2 regions of the Mesorhizobium sp. M0587 genome follow, and region 2 is predicted to be linked to the other one. Evidence: predicted binding sites of a transcription regulator. Region 2 holds the regulator's gene; the other holds the start of a gene.
What was found. The regulator HrcA, encoded in region 2, represses chaperone genes, less so after heat shock. The targets are predictions, from matches to a motif close to GTTAGCACTCNCNNNNNGNGAGTGCTAAC.

Region 1 (7,701 bases), on a different contig from region 2:
CAACGACGGCAGTCCGGAACCGAAACCTCGGAAGACGTCGTCGAACAGTCGGTTCACTTCACGGTGCAACGACAGGAACGGATCACGTTCGCCGTCGCGAAACACGCTGGGAACCTGGCCGCGTTCGCGGCCAAACGGAATGAGATCACGTACGCTCATTGTTTTTCTCCTCTCTTTATCTTGGTCTCCTCCAAGTCGCCTCAGAACCGGACGTACTCATCCGGCTGTGAGCTTAAAGTGGACCAGTCTCAGGCGGCCTGCTTTTTGGTCGCCTGGCTAGCAGTCCTGGACTCGATAGTGCGCTCTGTCCCGCCGCTGCCGATCTCAATCCGGCGCGGCTTCATCTCTTCGGGAATCTGGCGCTTGAGATCAATGGTCAGCAAGCCGTTGGCGAGGCCGGCGCCGGTAACCTTCACATGGTCAGCCAATTCGAAGCGACGCTCGAACGGTCGGGCCGCGATGCCGCGATGCAAGTAATCGCCATTGTCCTCTGCTGATCTTTCGCCAGCGACGACAAGCATATTGGGCTCATGTATGACGCTCAACTCATTTTGGCTGAAGCCTGCCACAGCCATGGTGATGCGGTAGGCGTCGTCGCCGGTCTTGGCGATGTCATAGGGCGGCCAATTGTCGACGCTTGTCGACCGGCTCGCATTCTCGAGCAGGTCGAAGACGCGGTCGAAACCGATGCTCGACCGATAGAGTGGGGAAAAGTCGAATGCGGTTCTCATAGCTACATCCTCCGTTGAGCAACATAGATACGAAGAGCGCCAGCACCGGCGCTTATAGCCGGCCCCGTTCGGCGACCGGCGATTTTGATTTGGTAGTTGTCTGTTTGAAATCAAGACCCAATTCTGTGTTGCTGCCGGATTCTGCCGACGAAGCCGCACACCCCATTCCGGCGCTGCTGGCACTCCCACGGAGGACATCATGACCATGACACGCGACGACATCATTTCGGTACTCGGACCCGTCGACGAGGCGGTCATCGCCGATATCGCCCTGACAGGAGCCACGATCGAGGAATTGCGCGAAGCCGTCGCCTGGATTGGGGCCGACGAGGCGCTGGTCAATGAGGGGCGTCCCCTGCCGGGCCCAAGGGTGGCGAAACTGATGGAGTTGCTCGAGACGCCGGAGGAGGAGGACTAACCGGCGTTGGCCGGTGGTCTTGAATCGCTCGGGCGAGTGAACCATGTGCTCCACCGGCGCCGATCCTAGAATCGGTCGCCGGCGTTGCTTGCTCGAAGAACAAAAAGACGGAGGAAGTGATGAACGACGTCCCGTTTACCCAGCCGATCACTCTTAGTTTTCAGTCCAGCAGAGAGCGCAAGGTCGCGAGCAGCTGGGAAGCGATCGAGTGCATGCGCTTTGAATGGCCCACACGAGCGCGCGGCCGTAGCTGGCGCGCAGCCTATCGGACTTGCCGCGACGCGCTCGACGGCTGGCGCACGGCGCGTGAGGCGCGCAAGGCGTTTTTGCACGCGGCCCGCACCGCCGGATTGCTTGCCGCAGCGCACAAGCCCGACGGATCGCCAGAATCGTAAGGGCAACGAGATCCTAGGGCAACGAGGCCGGCGTTAGTGCAGGACGCCGGCTTTACCGTATCACTGAAGGGCGATGATGCCGTCGACCGCCCGCCAGTCCGACGGCTGGATGAGGCGGTGGTGAGCGACACGGACCGAATGGAGCGGGCCATCGAGTTCGCGCTCCCAATAGCCGAGAAACTCCTTGAGTTCCGGAAAGTCCGGAGCGAGATCGTAGTCCTGCCAGATATAGAGCTGAAGCAGGCTCGGATGGTCCGGCAGATGATAGTGTATTTCGGCGGTGGTCAGGCCATAGCCATCCATTTGCAGGCGGAATTCGCTGCTGACGCTTTCAGCCATGCGTTTCTCCTTTCCTATATCTCCGTTCAGGCGTCGAGCCTGTCGAATTTGTGGGCCAGGTTGGAAATGATCGGCGAAAGGCTCTTTCGGTTCATCGATGTCCTCCGTCTGCAAATAACGCCTCGAGAAGGTCGGCGGTTCCGGCCGCCCCGGGGCAGCCGAGCCCGAATGGTCCTGTTGAATCGCGACGAAAATTCAAGTCGCAAGCCCTGGCACTCAAACCAAATAGCTTCGCGATAACAGGCTTTTGGCACTCGCCCCGGTCGTGTGCCAAAATTTTTTGGCCAGGCTCTTGAAACCGAAAAACAGCAAAACTAGCTCGATATGCGCCACGATAGTTGATGAAGGATCGCGGCGCCTGCACCGGCTCGATATTGCCGGTCCGGTGTGGAGGAGGCTCAAAACCTGCTTGTCCATGAGGAGAACGACATGACGTTTCGTCCATTGCACGACCGTATCCTGGTCCGCCGCGTCGAAGCCGAGGAAAAGTCGGCCGGCGGCATCATTATTCCCGACACTGCCAAGGAAAAGCCGCAGGAGGGCGAAGTACTCGCCGTCGGTCCCGGCGGGCGTGACGACAGCGGCAAGCTCACCGAGCTCGACGTGAAGATCGGCGACCGCATCCTGTTCGGCAAATGGTCCGGCACGGAGATCAGGCTCGATGGCGAGGACCTGCTCATCATGAAGGAAAGCGACGTGATGGGCGTAATCGAGCAGACCGCCGAAGTGAAGAAGGCCGCCTGATGGCTTCTTCGAATCCAACCAGTCAACGAATGCTGCCTGAATGAAGGAGTGATCCAATGGCTGCCAAAGATGTGAAATTCCATACCGAAGCGCGCGAGAAGATGCTGCGCGGCGTCGATATTCTTGCCAATGCGGTGAAGGTGACGCTCGGCCCCAAGGGCCGCAATGTCGTCATCGACAAGTCATTCGGTGCTCCGCGCATCACGAAGGACGGCGTCACCGTCGCCAAAGAGATCGAGCTTGAGGACAAGTTCGAGAACATGGGCGCGCAGATGGTGCGCGAAGTGGCTTCCAAGACCAGTGACCTTGCGGGCGACGGCACCACGACCGCGACCGTCCTCGCGCAGGCGATCGTCAAGGAAGGCGCCAAGGCTGTTGCATCGGGCATGAACCCGATGGATCTGAAGCGCGGCATCGACAAGGCGGTCGATGCGGTCGTCGCCGAACTAAAGGCCAATGCCCGCAAGGTGACAAAGAACGACGAGATCGTGCAAGTCGGCACCATTTCAGCCAATGGCGACGCCGAGATCGGCCGCTTCCTCGCCGAGGCGATGGAGAAGGTCGGCAATGAGGGCGTCATCACGGTCGAAGAGGCCAAGACCGCCGAGACGGAACTCGAAGTGGTCGAAGGCATGCAGTTCGACCGCGGTTATCTCTCTCCCTATTTCATCACCAATCAGGACAAGATGCGCGTCGAGCTCGACGAACCCTATGTGCTGATCCACGAGAAGAAGCTCGCCAATCTGCAAGCGATGCTTCCCGTCCTGGAAGCCGTGGTGCAGTCGGGCAAGCCGTTGTTGATCATCGCCGAGGATGTCGAGGGCGAGGCGCTCGCCACGCTGGTGGTCAACAAGCTGCGTGGCGGACTGAAGGTCGCGGCCGTCAAGGCGCCGGGCTTCGGCGACCGCCGCAAGGCCATGCTGGAGGACATCGCCATCCTCACCGGCGGCACCGCGATCTCGGAAGACCTTGGCATCAAGTTGGAAAACGTGACGCTGCAGATGCTGGGCCGTGCCAAGAAGGTGGTGATCGAGAAGGAGAACACTACCGTCGTCGACGGTGTCGGCCGCAAGGAAGAGATCCAGGGCCGCATCGCCCAGATCAAGGCCCAGATCGAGGAAACCACCTCCGACTATGATCGCGAGAAGCTGCAGGAGCGCCTGGCCAAGCTCGCCGGCGGTGTCGCGGTGATCCGGGTCGGCGGTTCGACCGAAGTCGAGGTCAAGGAACGTAAGGACCGCGTCGACGATGCCCTGCATGCGACGCGCGCGGCGGTCGAGGAGGGTGTGCTGCCGGGGGGCGGGGTCGCGTTGCTGAGGGCCGCCAAGGCACTCGATGCCGTCCTCGTCGACAATGCCGACCAGAAGACCGGCGTCGAAATCGTGCGCCGCGCGATCGAAACCCCGGTTCGTCAGATCGCCGAGAATGCCGGCGCCGAGGGCTCGATCATCGTTGGCAAGCTGCGGGAGAAGAGCGAGTTCGGTTGGGGCTGGAATGCCCAGACCGACGAGTTTGGCGACCTCTACGGCCAGGGCGTGATCGACCCGGCCAAGGTGGTGCGCACGGCTCTGCAGGATGCAGCCTCCGTCGCCGGCCTGTTGGTAACCACGGAGGCGATGGTGGCCGAGAAGCCGAAGAAGGAAACCCCGCCGGCCATGCCCGCCGGCGCCGGCATGGAGTTCTGAGGTGTGGCCAGTCCGCCCGCTCCCTGGCGGAGCGGGCACCGGTCGCAAGATAGCGGAGGAAAACATGGATATGACGGCTGGCCTCGGGCCCGTACCCCAGCCGACCCATTCGGCAAAGGATTTCCTGGCCTACGAGACCGAATGCAGGGCGGCGCTGAAGCCGCTGCTGACAGCACTGATCGACATGGCCGAAGCTGCCGGCTGGAGCCGGCGCACTTTGGCATCGACACTGATGTTTCTTGCCGCGCAGCACGTCTCGTCGGCCTCCGAGGAGGTCAAGACATGATTGCGGGCCGGTTGCGGGAATGCCTGAAAGCGCTGAGGTGGGAGGCAAGAGATCTTGCGGCCGAACTTGGCTGTCCGCAACGAGAGGTCGCGGCCTGGCTGGACGGCCGCAGCCCTTCTCCCCTTGCCGTCGGGGCCTGGCTCGAGGCGTTGGTCAAGGCGCACAAGGCCCTGCCGGCGCCGGGCCGGAGTACCCCGGTGCTTCAGCCGGACTCGGCCAAGATCGAACTGGCCGGAATCAGCATCACTGGACCGGCGGTCGCGTCCGCCATGCATGTAATCCCGACGCATTCGCCCTATCCGCGGCGGGCCGCGCTCTCAGGTGCCCGGCCCGTTGCAGGTCCTGCACAATCGAAAGGAGGCACAAGCCATGGATCGCGGGCAGTTTGAAGAACCGGTCACCCTTCTGGTGGGAATGGGTTTTCCGGTGAGAGTCGAGAATGTCATGCAAGCCTACGCCTTGCTTCAGGATTGGCCCGCCGCCAGACGCAACGGCGCCCACGCCGTCGCGCTCAATGCCTGCAAGGCCGGCATCGCCGGCGAGATAGATCCGCAGACCGTGCGGACAACGCTGGTCGCCTTTGGCCGCCGCAACGACATTCTGCTGCCGACCACCCACCCACGTCCGGTGCCGGCATCGCTCGGCAACGCTCTGCCTGCCGGGCGAGTTTGAAGGTCCTTGCGGGCGATTGGATCGGCAGGCCAACGCGCTGCGGCAAGTTTGTTCCAATGGCCGAACGTTTGACGATTTCCATGCAAATGCCCGCGTCCCTGCAGAAGGACGCGGGCAGATCGGGAGGGTTCCCGATCGGCAGCGGTTGAGGGGAAACTGCTGCAAAAGCAGAAACTTCGATCTCGACGAGACGTTCCAGCGAAATCGATAATTTTGCTGGGGCGGCCAGGATGCCATTGTGACGAGACACGATGTCTGCCCCTGGATTGTGCGCCATCGCCGCGGCGCCCTGACCGACAGTTTTCTCGACGACGCGAAGGAACAACTCCCGAGCAGCATTGTTAAAGCTGAGCGTGTCGCTCGATTCGCATTCCTCGATTGTCGGAGATGAAGATGGCCACGAAAAAGAGTTCGCAAAGCAATGCCAAAGGTCTCGAAGACCTGTTCTATGACGGACTGAAGGATATATACTACGCCGAACGCAAGATCCTGACTGCGTTGAAGAAGATGGCGAAGGGGGCCGAATCGTCGGAGTTGACCGCCGCATTTGAAAAGCACCGCGAGGAGACCGAAGACCAGGTCGAACGGCTGCAGCAGGTCTTCGAGATTTTCGGTAAGCGGGCGCAGGGAAAGACGTGCCCCGCCATTGACGGCATCATCGAGGAGGGCCAGGAGATACTGGAGGAGTTCGAAGAGGCGCCGGCGTTGGACGCTGGGCTCGTCGCTGCTGCCCAAGCCGTCGAGCACTATGAGATCGCCCGTTACGGGACACTGGTCACCTGGGCCGGGCTCCTCGGTCTGAAGGATGCGATTCCTCTGCTTGAGCAGACGCTCGAGGAAGAAAAGGCGACGGACGAAGCGCTGACGCAACTCGGAGAGACCGGCGTGAACGAAAGGGCAATGCAGCAAGCCGCATAGACCCGGCCCGCTGACGCCGAGCGAGAAAACCAACTGCCCTGAATCTCAGAGGAAACGTGCCGTCGATGGCGGCGCGTTTGGAGCCTTACTGCATCGGAGCAGGGCTCTTTGGGGACTTCTCAGCTGTCATGGCAGCGGCCATCGCCTCGCATCCGGAGGCCAGTTCGCATGTTTGTTCTTCGGCTGAGCCGACGAGGAACAATATCTCTTCTTGAAAGTTCGATCTGATCATCAAGGAGAAACGAAATGTCGGAATCGCATGAATGGCTTGTCCAATGGCTCAGGGATGCGCACGCCATGGAGGAGCGGGCCGAGACCATGCTGAACGGGCAGTTGAAGCGGATAGAGAGCTATCCGGAATTGAGTGGGCGGATCCGGCAGCACCTCGATGAAACCAGGCAGCAGGCCGCTCGGCTCAAGACCTGTCTCGACCGCATCGGGCAAGGGTCCTCCACGCTGAAGGATGCCGGCGGCAAGCTGACGGCAATGGCGCAGTCGCTGAGCGGCGTCTTCGCCGGGGACGAGGTGATGAAGGGATCGCTCGCTAGCTACACGTTCGAGCACATGGAGATCGCGTCCTACACCATCCTTATCGCCGCCGCCCGATCGCTAGGGGAAACCGAGGTCGCACAGGTCTGTGAGGAAAACCTTCGAGAAGAAGTCGCGATGGCCGACTGGTTGAAGGACCATCTCCCCGCCACGGCCGAGCAGTTCCTTGCGCGGGCCGATACGGACAGCGAGAGCGCCAAGCGTTGACCAGGCTCGTTCGGCAACGGAGCGCGAGCATAGGGGCCGTGCACCGAGGTGTTCGGGCGCCTCGACCGTATTGTCGAGGAGTTCTCGCCCGATTTTCCTACGACATAGACAACAGCTGTCGACGACTGGACGTCGTCCTGAGGAGCGCCCGTCGACTGAACGATAGCTCCGCGAAACTCGCCGCACATGCAAAGGCATTGTGGAATGCCGGTGCCGCTGGTCGATCCACAAGCTTGCCGCGGTCCCATTCAATGCCGTAGATACGCCGGTCGCGATTGATGGTTGGTGAGAGGAACACATGCCGGGAAAGATGAGGATCATCTCCGCCGCCAAATCTCATGGTGGCGTCCAGGGCGTCTATTCCCACGCTTCGGGTGTCTGCGCCTGCGAAATGACGTTTGCCGTTTTCGTGCCGCCGCAGGCCCGGGAAACGCCTTGCCCCGTGCTGTGGTATCTTTCCGGCCTGACCTGCACCCATGCGAATGTGATGGACAAGGGCGAGTACCGGCGCATGGCCGCGGAACTTGGCTTGATCGTCGTCTGTCCCGACACCAGTCCGCGTGGCGCCGATATTCCCGACGAGAAGGACAATTGGCAGTTTGGTTGCGGCGCCGGCTTCTACCTCGACGCGACGCGGGAGCCTTATGCGAAGAACTATCGCATGTACTCATACGTCACAGGGGAACTGCCGGCTCTGATCGCGCAGGAATTTCCGGTCGATATGACGCGGCAGGCGATCTTTGGCCACTCCATGGGC
Region 2 (7,701 bases):
CCTCCAGCCGCGTCAGCCGCTGCCCGGTCTTTACCGGCAAAAACCCGGCGAACATAAAGGCGTCCGACGGCAGGCCGGATGCGGTCAGCGCGGCGAGCGGTGCCGACGGACCTGGGATCGGGACGACGCGGATGCCAAGGTCGAGCGCCTCGCCGACCAGCCGGTAGCCGGGATCGGAGACCAGCGGCGTGCCGGCGTCGGAAATCAGCGCCACGCTCTGTCCGGCTTGAAGGGCCGCGATCAGCTTCGGCCCGGCCTCGCCGGCATTGTGCTCGTGATAGGCCGTGGTGCGGCGGCGAATGCCGTAGCGGTCGAGCAGCACGCGCGACACCCGTGTGTCCTCGCAAGCGACGATATCGGCGGCGGCCAGCGTCTCCAGCGCGCGCAGCGTGATATCGGCGAGATTGCCGATCGGCGTCGCCACCAGATAGAGCGCCATTTCGAGCGGTCGGGCCGCGATCTCGGTCTGTCCGACCACATAACTGCGCTTGCCAGTTTCGCCGGTCACCGATGCATCTCCGTTCAACCCCTGTTTGGCACGGCCGGCGCCGGGTTGCAAAAGCCGACATCGGTCCTCTCGCCATTCCTTTGCCACAGTAGGGAACGAAACCGGGTTCGGCAGATTTACCCCTGAATCCGGAGGAGGACAGGATGGACAGACTGACCAAAGAGCTCGCCGCAAGCACCTTGCCCGAGAGAGTGACACTTTCCGAAACCGACAGCACGACGGAGCACTGACCGGACGATGCCCAATCGCTTCGATATCTTCATCACCCGTCTTGAAACCAAGAGCTCCCGCAACGGCGTGCCGCATCCCTCGATAGGCGACCAGCACCGCGCCCGACGCGACAAGGACGACGCCAAGCCGGTTCGCTCTGGAGAGGCGCATGCCGAAAAGGAGCGCGGCAAACACCGCCACAAGCACGACGCTTAGCCGAGCAAGTTTGGCAGAGACGGCTCTCCTTCGTCGTCCCAAGACGGGGCAAGGAGCGAAGCGACGCAAAATGAAAGCCGATCGGTAGCGTACCTTCGCACCCCCCTCTGCCCTGCCGACACTAGGTTCGGCACTCGCCTCGTAGAACCTATCGCGCGAGATCGGCCACCACGGCGTCGAGCACGATCATGCCGGCCGGCGTGGCGCGCAGCCGGGTGTTGCCGATCGGCGCGACCAGACCTTCGCCCTGCAACACCGACAGCCGTGCGCTCGACAGGCCGCGTCCGGAGAACGCCTCGTAGCGCGAAAGGTCGATGCCCTCGGCCAATCGCAAGCCCATCAGCAGGAATTCGTCGGCTTCTTCGGAGCGCGTCAGGATCTCGCCACCGGTGACGCCATGGCCCTTGGCCTCGACCAGATTGGCCCAGGTTTCCGGCATCCGCTCGGCGATCGTCACCACGCGGCGGCCATTCTCGACGAAGCGGCCATGCGCGCCGGGGCCGACGCCGACATATTCGCCATAACGCCAGTAGGTCAGATTGTGCCGGCTCTCGGCGCCCTGCCGGGCATGATTGGAAATCTCGTAAGCCGGCAAACCATGCGCGGATGTGATCTCCTGCGTCAACGCATAGAGGTCGGCGGCGTGGTCATTATCGGGAATAGTGAATTTCTTGGCCGCATGCAGGGCGTGAAATGGGGTGCCTTCCTCGATGGTCAGCTGGTAGAGCGACAGGTGGTCGGCGGCATGGCCGATTGCCTGTTCAAGCTCGGCCTGCCAGGCCTCGGGCGTCTGGCCGGGCCGCGCATAGATGAGATCGAAGGAGAGCCGCGGAAAAATCTCACGTGCAAGACCGATGGCGTGCAGTGCTTCCTCGACATTGTGCAGCCGGCCGAGGAAGCGCAAATCCTTGTCGTTCAGCGCCTGCACCCCGAGCGAGACGCGGTTGACGCCCGCCGCCCGGTAGCCGCGAAAACGCTCGGCCTCGACCGAGGACGGGTTTGCTTCCAGCGTCACCTCAATGCCGGCCGGAACGGTCCAGTACTTCGCTACCGCATCCAGGACCCTGGCCACCGTTTCCGGCTTCATCAGCGATGGCGTGCCGCCGCCGAGGAATATGCTGGTCACTTCTCGTGGCCCGGTGCGCTCGCGCATCGTCGCGAGTTCCGCCTCGAAAGCGCTCGAAAAACGGTCCTGGTCAACCGGCTGATGGCGGACATGGCTGTTGAAGTCGCAATAAGGGCATTTGGCCGCGCAGAACGGCCAATGCACATAGACGCCGAAGCCCGGGCTGCGGTCGAGCAGCATGGTCATGTCGAACCCGTTCGCGCCAGATTCAATCGTGCCTCGGCGAATTTCTGGAAAGCCCGGGCGCGGTGCGACAGCGCGGCCGACTGGCCGGGCTTCCAGCCGTGTTTCTCCTCAGCACTCATCTCGCCAAAGGTCTTGTCGAAGCCATCCGGCAGGAAAACCGGGTCGTAGCCGAAGCCGAGTCCGCCGCGCGGCGGCCAGACCAGCGTGCCTTCGGCCTCGCCGCGATAATATTCGGCCTCGCCGTCGGGGAACGCCAGGCATATGACGGCGACAAAGCGCCCCTTGCGCTGTTGCGGCAAGGCGGCTCCGACTTCCTGCAGTGCCACTTCGGTGCGCTGCATGGCCATGCCGAAATCGCGCGACCCGTCGGGGGTTTCGGCCCAGTTGGCGGTATAGACGCCTGGCGCGCCGTCAAGCGCGTCGACGCACAGGCCGGAATCGTCCGACAGCGCCGGCAGGCCAGTGGCTTTAGCGGCGGCGAAGGCCTTGATATAGGCGTTTTCCTCGAAGGTGGTGCCGGTTTCCTCCGGCTCCGGCAGGCCGTATTCCTTGGCCGATTTCGCCTCGAAACCGAACGGCGCCATCAGGTCGGCGAATTCGCGCAGCTTGCCGGCATTGTGGCTGGCGACGACGATCTTCTTTCCGTCGAGTGAATGCATCAAAGTCCCCAGATTCTCGGCTCGGCGAATTCGATCGAATTGCCGGAGGGATCGCGGATATAGATCGAGCGGCCGCCTTGCGGCCATTCGAATTCGCTTTCGATGGCGATCTTCTTCGCCTTCAGATGGGATTTCCAGCGGCTGATTTCATCGGCGGTCGCGGCAAAGCAGAGATGGCCTTCGCCGACCGCGCCGTGCGGCGGCACTTTCAGCCGCGCGTCGGGCGCCGGCGGGATCTTGGTCGCCTCGGCGTTGAAGATCAGCAGCACGCCGGGGCCGCAGCGGAAGAAGAGGTGGCGGCCCTCGACCTTGCCGAGGAGGTCAAGGCCGAGGATATCGGTGTAGAACGCTTCCGCTGCGGAGAGATCGGTGACGTAGAGGGCCGATTCCAGGATTGCGGAAGGAGTCACGCTCAAGATAGGCATTTGAAAACTACGCCACCGCCATCTGCTGCAGGCTGACCAGGCGCTGGATGCCTTTCTTGGCCAGGCCCATCAGCTCGGCGAACTGCCCTTCCGAAAAAGGTTCACCCTCGGCGGTGCCCTGGATCTCGACGATGCCGCCCTTGCCGGTCATGACGAAATTGGCATCGGTGCCGGCGGCCGAATCCTCGATATAATCGAGGTCGATGACCGGCTGGCCGTCATGGATGCCGCAGGAAATCGCCGCGACGTGGTCCTTCAGCACCTTGGCGACGCTGGTCATCTGCCGTGCTTCCATCCAGCGCAGGCAATCGTAAAGCGCGACCCAGCCGCCGGTGATCGAGGCGGTGCGGGTGCCGCCATCGGCTTGTATGACGTCGCAGTCGACGGTGATCTGCTGCTCGCCGAGCGCCTGCAGGTCGACCACGGCGCGCAAGGAGCGGCCGATCAGCCGCTGGATTTCCAGCGTGCGGCCGCCCTGCTTGCCGGCGGAGGCCTCGCGGCGCATGCGCTCTCCGGTCGAGCGTGGCAGCATGCCGTATTCCGCCGTCACCCAGCCCTTGCCGGAATTGCGCATCCAGCCCGGCACTTTTTCCTCCAGGCTGGCGGTGCACAGGACATGCGTGTCGCCGAATTTCACCAGGCACGAGCCTTCGGCATGCTTGGAGACGCCGCGCTCGAAGGATATGGCGCGCATTTCGTCGAATTGGCGTTTGGAAGGGCGCATTCAGGCTACTTTCTCGTTCATTTTTCGGAATCTTGGCCGGCTTGTAGCCGCATGGGACGGATGGCGCAAAGGAAAATGGCCGAGCGATCTGACACAGACACCGGGTGATCTGACGCAGACACCGGTTGCGCGGGCCGGGCGGAAGTCTATATCCTTAAGCCGGAGGTTTTTGGCGCAATGACCAAGGCAGTCGATCCGAACTCGCAGGCGCCCGCGCTTCAATCCCTCGACATGCGTTCGCGCGACATCTTCCGGCGCATCGTCGATTCCTATCTCAGGGACGGCGAACCGGTGGGATCCCGCAGCCTGTCGCGTATCCTGCCGTCCTCGCTGTCGCCGGCCACCATCCGCAACGTGATGAGCGACCTCGAGCACCTTGGCCTGATCTATGCGCCCCACATCTCGGCCGGCCGGCTGCCCACGCAGGCCGGGCTGCGCTTCTTCGTCGATGCCTTCATGGAGCTTGGCGACCTTTCCGACGAGGAGCGCCGCAGCATCGAGGCGCAGGTGCGGGCCTCCGGTTCGGGCGCCACTCTGGAGCACATGCTGACCGAGGCCAGCCAGATGCTGTCGGGCATGTCGCGCGGCGCCGGCCTGGTCCTGGCCGCGAAGAACGAGGTCGCGCTAAAGCATATCGAATTCATCCAGCTCGAGCCGACCAAGGCGCTGGCGGTGCTGGTGTCACAGAACGGCGATGTGGAGAATCGCGTCATCGAGCTGCCGGCCGGCATCACCGTGTCGCAACTGCACGAAGCCTCGAACTTCCTCAACGCCCATATTCGCGGCCGTACGCTGGCCGAGGCGCGGACCGAGATCGCCCGCATCAAGGAAGAGACCAGGGCAGCGCTCGACACGCTGTCGCAGGACCTTGTCGAGAAAGGCCTGGCGGTTTGGGCCGGTGCCGAAAGCGGCCTGCCGGCGCGGCTCATCGTGCGCGGCCGCGCCAATTTGCTCGAAAACGTCACGGCCCAAGCCGATATCGAATTGCTGCGGCACCTGTTCGAGGACATGGAGACGCAGGACGGGCTGATCCAGCTGCTTGACCTTGCCGAGCAGGGATCGGGCGTGCGCATCTTCATCGGCTCGGAAAACAAGCTGTTTTCGCTGTCGGGCTCGTCGCTGGTCGTCGCGCCCTATCGCGACAAGGACGCCCGCGTCGTCGGCGCGCTCGGCGTCATCGGCCCGACGCGGCTGAACTATGCCCGCATCGTCCCGATGGTCGACTATACGGCGCAGCTGATTTCCCGCATGCTGCGCTAAGGCGCTGATACTCAGGTGATGCCGGCCTGCGAATGGCGGCTTCCCGCGCTTCCGAAGAACAGGCTGCCGAGGAGAAAAAGAATGGCGCTCGAAGAATTCAAGGCCCGCATCAGCCTGCTGCTCGAGGAGATGGTCAACCAGCCGGAGGATCAGCACGAAATCCAGGAACAGTTGCGCGAAAAACTGCGGGAGATGCGCGCCATGGGGCTGCCGCTGCCGGCCGATCTCGTCGCGCTGGAAAAACGCCTGGATGACGATTTCTACGCCGCCGGCAACTGAGCCTGGAAGTGGTCTGCCTTCAACTCGTCGTGTAAAGCGGAACGATCGGCGAAACCTGCCGTTCCTGACCCGTGACCAATGTTGGAGGACGGGATGATCCGTTTCGCTGGTACGGCCTTTGTTGCCCTGTTTGCCGTCACGACGGCATCCGCCCAACAGGCCGATCAGCCGGTGCTCAAAGGTGCCGCCGCCTTCGGCGACTGGCGTGCCGACAGGCCGGGGGTGCGCCGGCTGATCAAGCCGGAAGACCTGCCGAAGCCCGACGTCACCAAATCCACCTCGAATAGCGCCGGCCTGGCGGAGCGGCCGCAAGGCGCCAGGCCGCGATTGCCGCCCGGTTTTTCGGCCGAACTGGTCGCATCGGGCATCGCCAATCCGCGTGTCGTGCGCGTCGCTCCGAATGGCGACCTGTTCGTCGCCGACAGCGAAGCCAATCGGGTCCGCGTCTTTCGGCTGGCCGCAGGCAGTGCGAAACCCGCCGAGAAAGGCATCTTTGCCGGCAACCTCAATCAGCCCTATGGCATTGCCTTCTATCCGCCGGGCAATGACCCGCAATGGGTCTATGTCGCCAACAGCGACAGCATCGTGCGGTTTGCCTACCGCAGTGGTGATCTGAGAGCTTCCGGCGAGCCGGAAACCGTCCTCGACGACATTCCCGCCAATCATCACTGGACCCGCGACATCGCCTTCTCGCCCGACGGCAAGACGCTCTATTTGTCGGTCGGCTCGGGTTCGAACGCCGCTTCGGACATGGCGAAGGAGCCAGAAGGCGGCCTTGACGCATGGGCCAGATCGAAGCCGCTCGGCGCTGCCTGGGGCTTCGAAAGCGGCCGCGCCGAGGTGCTGGCCTTCGATCCGGACGGCAAAAATGGCAGAACTGTCGCCACTGGACTGCGCAACTGCTCGGGCATGACCGTGCAGCCGGCGACCGGGGCGCTGTGGTGCGTCGTCAACGAGCGCGACGGGCTTGGCGACGATGTGCCGCCCGAATACGCAACGGCCGTCAAGGACGGCGCCTTCTATGGCTGGCCCTGGTATTATATCGGCGACAATGAGGATCCGCTTCACGAGGGCGAGCGTCCCGATCTTGCCGGCAAGGCGACCATTCCCGATGTGCTGATGCAGGCGCACTCGGCGCCGCTCAACATCGCCTTCTACGACGGCAAGACTTTTCCACAGGAGTATCAGGGCGACGCTTTCGTTGCCCTGCATGGCTCGTGGAATCGCGGCAACAGAACCGGCTACAAGGTTGTCCGGTTGCTGTTCAGGGACGGCAAACCTACCGGCGAATACGAGGATTTCATGACCGGCTTCGTAGCCTCCAACGGCAATGTCTGGGGCCGGCCAGCAGGCGTGGCGGTGGCAAGCGACGGCGCGCTGATCGTCACCGAGGACGGCAACGGCACCATCTGGCGCGTCACCTATGGCGACGGCCGTTCCTGATTCTGCTCGCGCAAGGCAGGCTCTCCACCCCGGAGAGCCCGAGGGAGAGAAGACTGCTGCTCGCTGCGGCGAGAAGTTGGCCGCGAAGCGACCAGATGGGGGCCAGCGACATCTGGTGCAATGAATTCCGGCCGCAGGGAATCAACTTTGGTTCCGATCCATGCGACAAGGCATATGATCTGAGGCCAATGCCATGACCCTTGCCGGATTTCTCGCCTACAGCGCCGCACTCGGCATCGCTGCCGCCATTCCCGGCCCTGGCGTCACCGCGCTCGTCGCGCGTGCGCTCGGTTCCGGCTTTCGCTCGTCGCTCGCCATGTCCTTCGGCCTGATGCTTGGCGATCTTACCTATCTGACCGCCGTGGTGCTCGGCCTCGCTTTCGTCGCGCAGACCTTCGGCATGGTTTTTCTCGCCATCAAATGGCTGGGCGTTGCCTATCTGGCCTTTCTCGGCTGGCGCTTCTGGAACAGCGGCATCACGCCCGAGACGGTCGAGGCGAGGAAAGGCAAAGGCGGGCTGCTGTCCAGCTTTGTCGCCGGCCTGACCGTCACGCTCGGCAATCCGAAGACGATGATCTTCTATCTTGCGATCACGCCGACCATCGTCGACCTGAAGACGATCACGCTGGCCGACTACGGTATTCTCGTGGCGATCACCATCGTCG

Region 1: a site for HrcA is predicted at 2,130-2,158, ahead of NKI49_RS00660 (co-chaperone GroES). Genes of this name have one in related genera too.

The regions. Positions count from the first base shown of each region.
Region 1 covers NZ_JAMYQP010000001.1:130,568-138,268, forward strand. The annotation lists gene NKI49_RS00635 (Hsp20/alpha crystallin family protein) at 1-159, opposite strand, end outside; gene NKI49_RS00640 (Hsp20 family protein) at 249-731, opposite strand; gene NKI49_RS00645 (hypothetical protein) at 931-1,149, shown strand; gene NKI49_RS00650 (DUF982 domain-containing protein) at 1,269-1,544, shown strand; gene NKI49_RS00655 (usg protein) at 1,605-1,883, opposite strand; gene NKI49_RS00660 (co-chaperone GroES) at 2,313-2,627, shown strand; gene groL (chaperonin GroEL) at 2,684-4,312, shown strand; gene NKI49_RS00670 (hypothetical protein) at 4,377-4,598, shown strand; gene NKI49_RS00675 (DUF982 domain-containing protein) at 4,968-5,270, shown strand; gene NKI49_RS00680 (YciE/YciF ferroxidase family protein) at 5,664-6,188, shown strand; gene NKI49_RS00685 (ferritin-like domain-containing protein) at 6,435-6,944, shown strand; gene fghA (S-formylglutathione hydrolase) at 7,255-7,701, shown strand, end outside.
Region 2 covers NZ_JAMYQP010000045.1:17,544-25,244, forward strand. The annotation lists gene rsmI (16S rRNA (cytidine(1402)-2'-O)-methyltransferase) at 1-508, opposite strand, end outside; gene NKI49_RS28445 (hypothetical protein) at 746-934, shown strand; gene hemW (radical SAM family heme chaperone HemW) at 1,083-2,246, opposite strand; gene rdgB (RdgB/HAM1 family non-canonical purine NTP pyrophosphatase) at 2,243-2,905, opposite strand; gene NKI49_RS28460 (VOC family protein) at 2,905-3,315, opposite strand; gene rph (ribonuclease PH) at 3,338-4,054, opposite strand; gene hrcA (heat-inducible transcriptional repressor HrcA) at 4,232-5,314, shown strand; gene NKI49_RS28475 (hypothetical protein) at 5,396-5,593, shown strand; gene NKI49_RS28480 (PQQ-dependent sugar dehydrogenase) at 5,687-7,036, shown strand; gene NKI49_RS28485 (LysE family translocator) at 7,230-7,701, shown strand, end outside.